Regions from separate parts of the Enterococcus infantis genome, predicted to be linked through region 2. Evidence: riboswitches for the same ligand, from Rfam matches in the RefSeq annotation. Region 2 holds a riboswitch; each other region holds the start of a gene.

Region 1 (3,250 bases), on a different contig from region 2:
GACAACGATTGGTGTTTCGGTGGCTTTCCCATAACGAGCCGCTGCCTGTAAGGCTTGTTCTTTGCCATCCGTGATATGCCCCAAATTCAGCAACAGTCCATCGTTTTGCGCAAAAAACTCGTCAAATTCCCGAATATCATCTGCCATCACCGGTTTGGCATCCACATACAACAAAGCATTTGCCATTGATTCACAGGTGATTTCATTGGTAATGCATTGGATGAGAGGCGAATTTTTTATTGGCCAAGCTGCTGCGACATCCCGCAACAGCGCTTTTTCAAGCCCACTCATGATTACTCACCAAAAAAAGGGCTTGCACTCTTTTAAAGACGCGGGTCTCTTTAAGTTTAAATAAGACGAAGAAGGCGATTGCTGAACCGATGATGGTTGCTCCAATAAAGCGAGGAGTATAAATAAACCAATAAAGTCCCTGGTCACTGCCGGTAAACCAAACCATGACTGGGTAAGAGAGAATCGAACCGATGATACCGGTACCGATAACCTCGCCAATCATCGAACCCCAGATCCGGCCACCAGTCAGCCGATAGCCCCAGCCGGCGAAAAACGCGCCAAAGACAGCACCAGTCAATGCCAATGGTGGAATCCCCAACATCGTCATGCGGATAACTCCACAGATTGCTGCCATTACCGTAGCATAAAAAGGCCCTAGCAGCACCCCAGCAATGATATTGATTACACTGGACATAGGTGCCATCCCTTCGATACGCATAATTGGCGACAAGACCACATCCAATGCAATCATCAGCGCCAAAAGTGTGATTTTTTGAATCTTATTTGCTTGTGTCATTTTCTACTCCTTTTCCATCAGCTCTCTGATAATAAGCTCAATCAATTTGCTTGGCTTGACTGACAGCATTCACGCCAGTTCAATGGCACCGATTGCTGCTCCCTGAGGCCAGCTTTCAAGAGTCATCGCCATCTCCCAAAACAGATATTCCATCTGGCTGGAAATATAGAAAGCTGTCAACATCTGTTCCTGTTCGTCAGAGGGTGCCGCTGCGTATAAACGGTCCAAGATCCGCCGTTCGTTGGCTACTGCTGCCCGCCCCTCCTCCCCGGCATAGGTTGCAATCCAACGCTGATACAACGGATTTGGCGACCCCATCACAATCAGGCGCTCACCGATTTCTTGATACAACCATGGACAAGGCAACATCCCTGCAAAAGCGGTATTCGGCGTTCCTGCTGCCAGTTGTCGATACATATGAGAGACATAGTTATAGGCAGCAGGTGCTACGGGTGTCGCAGCGACTTCTTCTTCAGTGATCCCCAGCTCCTTGAAAAACGCTTCCCGAATTGCCATTTCCCCTTCAGCCAAATGCTGGCTGTTTACGAGCATCAATTCTCTCACTTCGCTATCTTCAGCCGCTTCCCCAATCAATCGGTAAAGCTTACTGAAATGCTCCAAATAATACCGATCCTGCAAAAGATAATAGCGGAAAATTTCCGGTGCCAGTGTCCCTTTGGCTAATTCCAAAATAAAAGGATGCTCAAAGCTTCCCTCCCAATAAGGATCAGCATATGCCCGTGCTTTTTGTGTAAATGTCATCATTTTAACTTCACGCTCCTTGTTATCCGTATTCACCGTCATACTCTGCTACTTCTATGCAGTCGGGAAACTGCCCTGCCTTATCTCCAAAAGAACAGCAAAAAGCCCCCGACTGCGTTTCAAATCAAGAAACAAAGAAGGGGGCCTAGGAAAAGAAGCAGATCCTACCTTAAAAAATGGCAATAGCCAGACTGGAAAACACCAATTATAATCAAGAATCAGCCAGATGAACAACACGCGTTTTCAAAAGACAACACGTGTTTACACTTTTACCGTTTGCTAAAAAACAGCAAAGCACCCCATCAGAAAAATTCCGATGGGGTGCTGAAAACGGCAAAAATTTTGTGATCCGCACATTTCCCTGCGTCAGTGCTAACTGCTTCAGGTTCAATGGGTATAATCTCAGCTCTATAGCACCCCAAATGTTTCTTATTCGAATGTGACCACAGTGTAGCACATATTTCAAAACGCGGCCATGCCTTTTCCAGATTTTTACCATATGTATTTTTTTGAAATGCCGTTAGGGAGCAGAACTTCACTTCTAAATTCTCCTTGCAGGACTGCGTCAGCTGCATAACAGAAGCATAGTAATCAGCCAATTCAGCTAGCGTTTATTACTTCTGACATCCTGTAGTCAGCTGGTATAGTTCAACTTAGGCAGAATCCGCCTAGTTTCTAAATTCGAAACTACCCTCCCTTGGGTCAGCTAGTATAGTCCAACTTGGGCAGAGTACGCCCAGCTTCTAAATTCGAAACTACCCTCCCTTAGGTCGGCTAGTATAGTTCAACTTGGGCAGAGTACGCCCAGTTGAACTTATAAAAACAGTGCTGTCGAGGGGAATCGACAGCACTGATACAGATTGAGAATTATTCTCAACCAATATTCAAAAAAAAGACAGATCAATCACACGAGGTTTATACTTGGGGAGTAATGAACCGCTCGTTAGATTTAGTATAACACAAAAATTAGCCGCTGAGAACTATTCTCAATTAAAAAAGTAGTTTTTAGTTATTAGCTGATCCTTTTTTATTCAAAATTCATCCCAGTTCTTTTGCTGCCAATCTGAAAAAGCTGTTATACTAAAAGTATCTTGCGACAAGAAAGGAAAAATCTATGAGTTGTCTTGGAAACCTAATTTGGATGCTTTTCGGCGGATTGATCAATGCTGTCAGTTGGTTTTTAGCTGGCTGTCTATGGAGCATAACAATCATCGGAATCCCTATTGGAATGCAATGCTTCAAATTTGCAGGTCTGGGCCTTGCTCCCTTTGGTAAGGAAGTCGTCTATGGAGGAAATGGTGCAAGTTTGTTATTGAATATCATTTGGCTGATTGTTTCTGGTATCCCGCTGGCAATTTCTCATCTGATTAGTGCGTTGCTACTGACCCTCACGATTATCGGCATTCCCTTTGCCAAACAATCTCTGAAAATGGCCAAGTTGGCTTTAATGCCCTTTGGTGCCCAAATCATAACACGTTGACCTATGAGGGAACTGTGACAATATTGAATCATCATGAGACCCTAAAAGCCGACTACCTTCCCTTAAAAATCATTGGAAGATCGTCGGCTTGTCATTGATAAAAAAATTTCAAATACTAACTAACCTTGATTTCATCAAACTAAGTCAGCGTAATTCACTACTCTGCTTAAATTGGCAAAAAAAGAAGACTATAACAGTCT
Region 2 (3,250 bases):
GGAATCATCGGTGCTGGCGAATTGGCTGACATTGAAGAATGTAAACAAATGGTAGCTACAGGGATTGACTCTTTGGCTTGTGGTATCGGTAACATCCACGGTGTTTACCCTGAAAACTGGCAAGGTTTGGCATTTGACCACTTGCAAGAAATCGCTGACGCTGTTGGCCATGAAGTACCATTGGTATTGCACGGCGGCTCAGGTATCCCTCAAGAACAAATCCAAAAAGCAATCTCTATGGGTATCTCTAAAGTCAACGTAAACACTGAATTCCAATTGTCATTTGCTAAAGCAACTCGTGAATACATCGAAGCTGGCAAAGACCGCGAAGGTAAAGGCTTTGACCCTCGTAAATTGTTGGCACCTGGTAAAGCTGCCATCATTAAAGACGCTGAAGAACACATCGACTGGTTTGGTTCAGCTAACAAAGCATAATCTAACATTTGCATGATAAAAATCCCTGCTTCTGATAGAGGCAGGGGTTTTTTCTATTTTCTGAGAAAGTCATTTCGGCTGCTAAGGCCAACAAGCGGGAAGCCTTCTTACAAATTGTGGCCTGTGGGTTGTTACTATCAGCTCAGAGGGGGGAAAAGATTATTTCTTCAATACCGCCAAGGCGGCCGCTGGGATTTCATCTTCAAAGACCTCTTCATAAGTCTCCACGTAAGCTCCTTTATTTTTCAACTTCAGGTAATGACCCACTTTTAGCTCGCTCATACCGGAAAATTCGATGGTTCTGGTTTGACCGTCTTTGTCCACTGCAGTTTGCCGATAAGTAGCGGTGCCGTAGCCGTTGACTTCATCGGCTTTTTTGGTTTTGACATAGACTTCACCTTCTGCTACCAGGGGATTGAAACGGTCAATGATGCCAGCGATTTCCCCACCACTGTTCTTGGTAAGCTGAGGAATCACCAGTAGTGCACCGCCAATTAATGTGCCGCCTGCGAGTAGTGTAATGAACAATTTTTTCATAGTTAATTCTCCTTTGGTTTGTTTGTTGCTTGCCCAGGGGCAGCTCAACTTGATGTTCTTATCTTATCAAGGAGAAAATCGTGTGATATCGGCCTTGAGAACCAGTTTACTCTTACACTTTCGTCATTTTATCTCTCTTAGGTAAAAGAATAAACTTGTCAATAGCGATTCGATGCGCTATGATGCAATCAAATCACTGTTTGCAGGGGGACGCATTTGGCGTTGAGAAGGTAAAACCTGACCCTTTGAACCTGTTGGCTAACACCAGCGTAGGGAGCAACGTCGAGCGCAGTCTTGTAGCTTTCAGCGGCTACCGACCCAGCGGATTCAGACATCTTCCTATTGCGGGAAGGTGTCTTTCTTTTTTGCAAGGTGATTGTCAGAAAATCGTCAGCTTATTTACCAAAGCAGTGAGAATCAGCCTAAACCTAAAGGAGAACAAGCAAATGATGAAAACAGCATTGACCATCGCCGGCTCTGATTGCAGCGGCGGTGCAGGGATCCAAGCGGACTTGAAGACATTTTCGGCTCACGGTGTTTTCGGGATGTCTGCTATTACCTCAGTTGTCGCAGAAAATACGGTGCGGGTAATCAGCGTACAAGATATCACTCCCGAAGTCATTCAGCAGCAAATCGATGCCGTCTGTGAAGATATTTTTCCTGATGCCGTCAAAATCGGCATGTTGTCAGGAGTGGAGACGATGAAAGCCGTCGCAGAAAGCCTAGAAAAATGGCAGCCACAAAATATTGTATTGGACCCGGTAATGTATGCGAAAAATGGTGCGCCATTGATGGCTCTGTCTGCCATCGAGACCTTGATTGAAAAAGTGCTGCCCTTGGCGACGTTGATCACGCCAAATATCCCGGAAGCTGAGCATATTGCCGGGATGAAGATCGAATCACTGGAACAGATGAAAGAAGCCGCCGCTGTGATTCAGCAACGCACCGGTGCCGCGGTTTTAGTAAAAGGGGGGCATGCAGCAGGGGATGCCACCGATATTTTATTTGATGGGAAAAGCTACTATAGTTTCAATTCTCCTCGGATCGACACGAAAAATACTCATGGTACCGGGTGTACCTTGTCTTCAGCAATCTGTGCCCAGTTGGCGTTGGGAGCGGAGATAAAAGAAGCCGTAGCTAGTGGAAAAGACTACATCACACAGGCAATCCGCTATTCGTTGCCATTAGGAAAAGGACATGGCCCTACCAATCACTTTTGGAAATTTTTTGCAGCAGAATAAACCGAGTTCAGTTAACACCCGTCGATTTTCGGCGGGTGTTTTGCTAGAAACGAAGACCGCTAGCGAGTACCAAACACTTAGTTATAAGGAAACCAGTTGTTATTTAAATAAAAAAAGAGTTATCATTTAGGATCACCACAAGCAGTTAGCTCGTGAATTTTTGAAGGAGCTGCGGCAGCGAGCAAGGGGATTTACTGTTTAGAAATGACAGTGCCTGTGTTAAAATCGAAAGTGAATGTAGTCAATACATACCAATAAAAAAACGTGATATAAGGTGACGATAGATGAAAAAAATAAAAATTCGCGGTGGCCGTCCATTGAAGGGCGAAGTCACCATCAGCGGTGCAAAAAACAGCGCCGTGGCACTGATCCCAGCTGCGATTTTGGCAGATTCGCCGGTGACTTTAGAAGGCGTACCGGATATTCAAGACGTCCATTCTTTAATTGAGATTCTGGAAATCATGGGAGTGCGCACAAACTTTTCTGACAACACCTTGATGATTGATCCCACCGACATCGTGTCAATCCCAATGCCGAGTGGTAAGATCAACAGCTTGCGGGCGTCTTATTACTTTATGGGAGCATTGCTGGGGAAATTCGGCGAAGCAGTTGTCGGTCTGCCGGGGGGCTGCTATTTAGGCCCTCGCCCTATTGACTTGCATATTAAAGGCTTTGAGACTCTCGGTGCACAAGTGACCAACGAGCACGGGGCAATGTATCTGCGAACGCAGGACAAAACCCTTCATGGGGAACGAATCTTTTTGGATATGGTATCCATCGGCGCCACCATCAATATCATGCTGGCAGCGGTCAAAGCAGAAGGCCGAACGATTATCGAAAATGCTGCCCGGGAGCCAGAAATTATCGACGTAGCGACCCTTTTAAACAACATGGGGGCGAAGATTCGCGGTGCCGGTACCAATGAAATTAGAATTGAAGGCGTAAAAGCACTTCATGGCTGTCGACATGCGATTATTCCCGATCGCATCGAAGCCGGTACCTATCTGGCTTTAGCCGCTGCGGTAGGTGAAGGAATC
Region 3 (3,250 bases), on a different contig from region 2:
CATGAAAATGACTACTATTTACTAGGAAGCAACACGGATTTTGACAAGTCTTTTTCGGCTGTGACCAACTGCTGATCCCCGAATCTGTCCGCCAATCAGAGGGCTCGCTTCTGTTTTCTTCATTTATTTGCGGAATTTCCAAGAAAACAGACGTCTTGCAAAAAGTGTCCTGGGATTTGGTGGAGAGCGTTATTGGAGTCGAGTCCGATGTCACTGCCCCATCATGCAGGAAAGAAAGCGGAGGAAACCATGTCTAACCATTATTTTGATCCAAGATTGAAGATTTTTGCCTTGAATTCCAATCGTCCCCTTGCCGAAAAAATCGCAGAAGCTGTCGGTGTTGAGCTGGGAAAATGTTCTGTTAACCAATTTTCTGACGGCGAGATCCAAGTCAACATCGAAGAGAGTATTCGCGGGGCTCACGTCTATGTGATCCAATCCACATCTAGTCCGGTCAATGACAATCTGATGGAATTGCTGATTATGATCGATGCTTTGAAACGCGCCAGTGCGAAAACGATCAATGTGGTGATGCCTTATTATGGCTATGCTCGCCAAGACCGTAAAGCACGCTCTCGGGAACCAATCACAGCTAAATTGGTAGCCAACATGATTGAAAAAGCCGGAGCTAACCGGTTGGTGTGTCTGGACCTGCATGCGTCCCAGATCCAAGGATTCTTTGATATCCCAGTAGATCATTTGATGGGTGCACCATTGATTGCCAACTATTTCCTCGATAAAGGAATCCAAGGTGACGATGTTGTCGTGGTATCTCCTGACCATGGCGGGGTAACTCGTGCCCGTAAATTGGCAGAATTTTTGAAATCTCCAATCGCCATCATTGACAAACGCCGACCAAAAGCCAACGTGGCTGAAGTGATGAATATCATTGGACACGTTGAAGGCAAGACTTGTGTCCTGATTGATGACATGATTGATACAGCAGGGACCATTACTTTAGCAGCCAATGCCTTGAAACAAGCCGGTGCTAAAAGTGTGTATGCTTCTTGTACGCACCCGGTATTGTCCGGCCCAGCAATGCAGCGGATTCAAGACTCCGCCATCGAACGCTGCGTAGTGACCGACTCTATCAATCTGCCGGAAGACCGCAAGATCGACAAGATTGATGAAATTTCCGTGGGTGCCTTGATGGGTGAAGCAATCAAACGGATTCATGAAAACAAACCGGTCAGCCCTTTGTTTGAAACCAATATGAAATAAGTTTACGCATAAAAAACCGTCACCTCTGAAAAGTCTGGTGGCGGTTTTTTTCGCAAATAGAGAAGTTGACAAGCGGTCAAAAAATCTTTTGTTGCGCCGTACTTCTTGATGGCTATCAATTTTTTTTCGGCTGATTTTCGATACACTCGTGTTGAAAAAATCACTCGAGGAGGAAGTAAGATGACAAAGGTACAAGATTTTTTGGAAGACCACAAAGAGGAGCTGACAAGTTATACAACAGCTATTACCAGAGCCCATGGTGCCCACCATCCAGAAGTTTTTGAGGTTAAAAAGCTGTACGATGAATTGGAAGTGCTGAGAAAGTCTAGTGAGCCGGCAGCTTTGCAACCAATTTTTGAAAAATTACGGCAAGTAACCAAAAACTACGAAATACCAGCAGATGTTTGCCCAACATTTAAGGCGACGTATGACTGGTTGGCCCAAGCCGACTACTTGTCACAGGAGTGAGCACTCAATGTTAGGTTGTGCCACCTGAAAAAAAGACCAAACTCTTTTCTTTTTTTTAAAATGTGCTATGATGAAGCCGTACCAAAATAACTGGATATAGAACACGATCACAAAGGGGAGCCGTTAGCGGCTGAGAATGAGTGAACTCTAAACCCTCTGTACCTGTCTCGATAATGCGAGCGTAGGAATTGTGACGAGTTGGAAGTAGATATTACTTCTCCTTTGTAGATTGTGACTGTTCTGTAATCTATGAAGGAGAGGTTTTTTTATGAACAAAAATTTGCGTGTGTGGGTGGAAGGAACGATTATCGCAGCGATGGCTATGGTGTTGTCGTTTATTCCCCTCGATTTCGGGCCCAGCTTGAGTATCTCGTTGGGGCAAATCCCAATCACCGTCTATGCCTTGAGACGGGGCTGGAAGCCGGGGCTTTTTGCAGCAGCAATCTGGGGACTGCTGCATTTTCCGGTAGGGAAGGTCTATTATTTGGCAGTCAGTCAAGTGTTGATCGAGTATCCGATTGCTTTTGCTTTTGCCGGGTTTGCCGGAGTGACAGCAGTCAAGTTGCATCAGGCTATCCAAGCGGGAAATGACAAGCAGGCGCGGATTGCAGTAATTCAAGGCACATTTGCCGGCGCGGCAGCTCGCTACTTCTGGCATTTTGTTGCGGGCGTGATGTTCTGGGGTGCTTATGCCCAGTGGGGGATGTCACCAGTCCTTTATTCGTTGGTGATGAATGGCGCAAGCGGATTGTTAACAGCTGCAGCCACGATGGTAGCTGTATTATTGATTTACCAAATGGCGCCACAACTGTTTCTGCCCAAAGATGCCCGGCTGCAGCAACCGGTAAAATAATCAAGGCGACCTACAACTGAATAAAATAAAAAAATGTTTTCTCGCGTCAAGAGAAAACATTTTTTATTTCGACAAAAACAGGAAATCTTTGTCTTCGTATGCCACCAGCCACTGCCGTTTTTCTTGACTGTAGATCAAGTAGGCCACTAGCAACTCGTCTTTACCTAAAGGATTTTCCTTGCGCAAACCACCGTCTTCCACGAGATAGATGGGAATCTTGTAGTCCCGACCTTCCAAGCGGGAAGATTGAAAGCAGAAAATCACACCCTCTTGAAAAAGAGGTTTCAATTCTCGCAAAAGGGTGACGTCCAGTTTGTCTACCGGAGTTGATTTGCGGAAAAAAGACTTGCGATCGTTGATTTTTTCCAGCACTAGGCGCGTCAATTTGTCAGCTAAGATTCGATAATATTCATCCAAGTAACGATAATAGACACGAGAAAGGTCATCCTTCAGATCAAAATAAACGAAATTGTTTTGCAGTTTGTAAAAAAATGGCGAGTGCAGATGGGTCTTCGTGTGACCGAAGTACAACAATTCACTGATTTCCAACGGAGTCAGTTCCTTAATCATGGCACTGTCGTTGAAGTCAATCCATTTGATGTCTTCGCTGATGCGGTTACGGGCGATCTCGTCAAAATATTGTTTGACGGATTCATTGCCGCGTAAAACTTTCATACCGGTGTGAGCTTCAAACTCGCCATAGTCGGA

Evidence for each region. A riboswitch is a leader RNA that binds a small molecule or an ion and turns the genes downstream of it on or off. The one in region 2 is predicted to bind thiamine pyrophosphate.
Region 1: another riboswitch for thiamine pyrophosphate. It lies ahead of tenA (thiaminase II); the one in region 2 lies ahead of thiD (bifunctional hydroxymethylpyrimidine kinase/phosphomethylpyrimidine kinase).
Region 3: another riboswitch for thiamine pyrophosphate. It lies ahead of thiT (energy-coupled thiamine transporter ThiT); the one in region 2 lies ahead of thiD (bifunctional hydroxymethylpyrimidine kinase/phosphomethylpyrimidine kinase).

Annotation. Positions count from the first base shown of each region.
Region 1 is NZ_JBMHFB010000012.1:850-4,099, reverse strand. It holds gene thiM (hydroxyethylthiazole kinase) at 1-291, opposite strand, end outside; gene thiW (energy coupling factor transporter S component ThiW) at 278-808, opposite strand; gene tenA (thiaminase II) at 878-1,570, opposite strand; TPP riboswitch at 1,912-2,001, opposite strand; gene ACOMA8_RS13165 (YccF domain-containing protein) at 2,685-3,050, shown strand.
Region 2 is NZ_JBMHFB010000010.1:63,201-66,450, forward strand. It holds gene ACOMA8_RS12330 (class II fructose-bisphosphate aldolase) at 1-435, shown strand, start outside; gene ACOMA8_RS12335 (YxeA family protein) at 595-972, opposite strand; TPP riboswitch at 1,167-1,265, shown strand; gene thiD (bifunctional hydroxymethylpyrimidine kinase/phosphomethylpyrimidine kinase) at 1,422-2,213, shown strand; gene ACOMA8_RS12345 (UDP-N-acetylglucosamine 1-carboxyvinyltransferase) at 2,498-3,250, shown strand, end outside.
Region 3 is NZ_JBMHFB010000003.1:141,154-144,403, forward strand. It holds gene ACOMA8_RS04690 (ribose-phosphate diphosphokinase) at 250-1,221, shown strand; gene ACOMA8_RS04695 (iron-sulfur cluster repair di-iron protein, ric) at 1,402-1,689, shown strand; TPP riboswitch at 1,793-1,894, shown strand; gene thiT (energy-coupled thiamine transporter ThiT) at 1,958-2,542, shown strand; gene ACOMA8_RS04705 (hypothetical protein) at 2,606-3,250, opposite strand, start outside.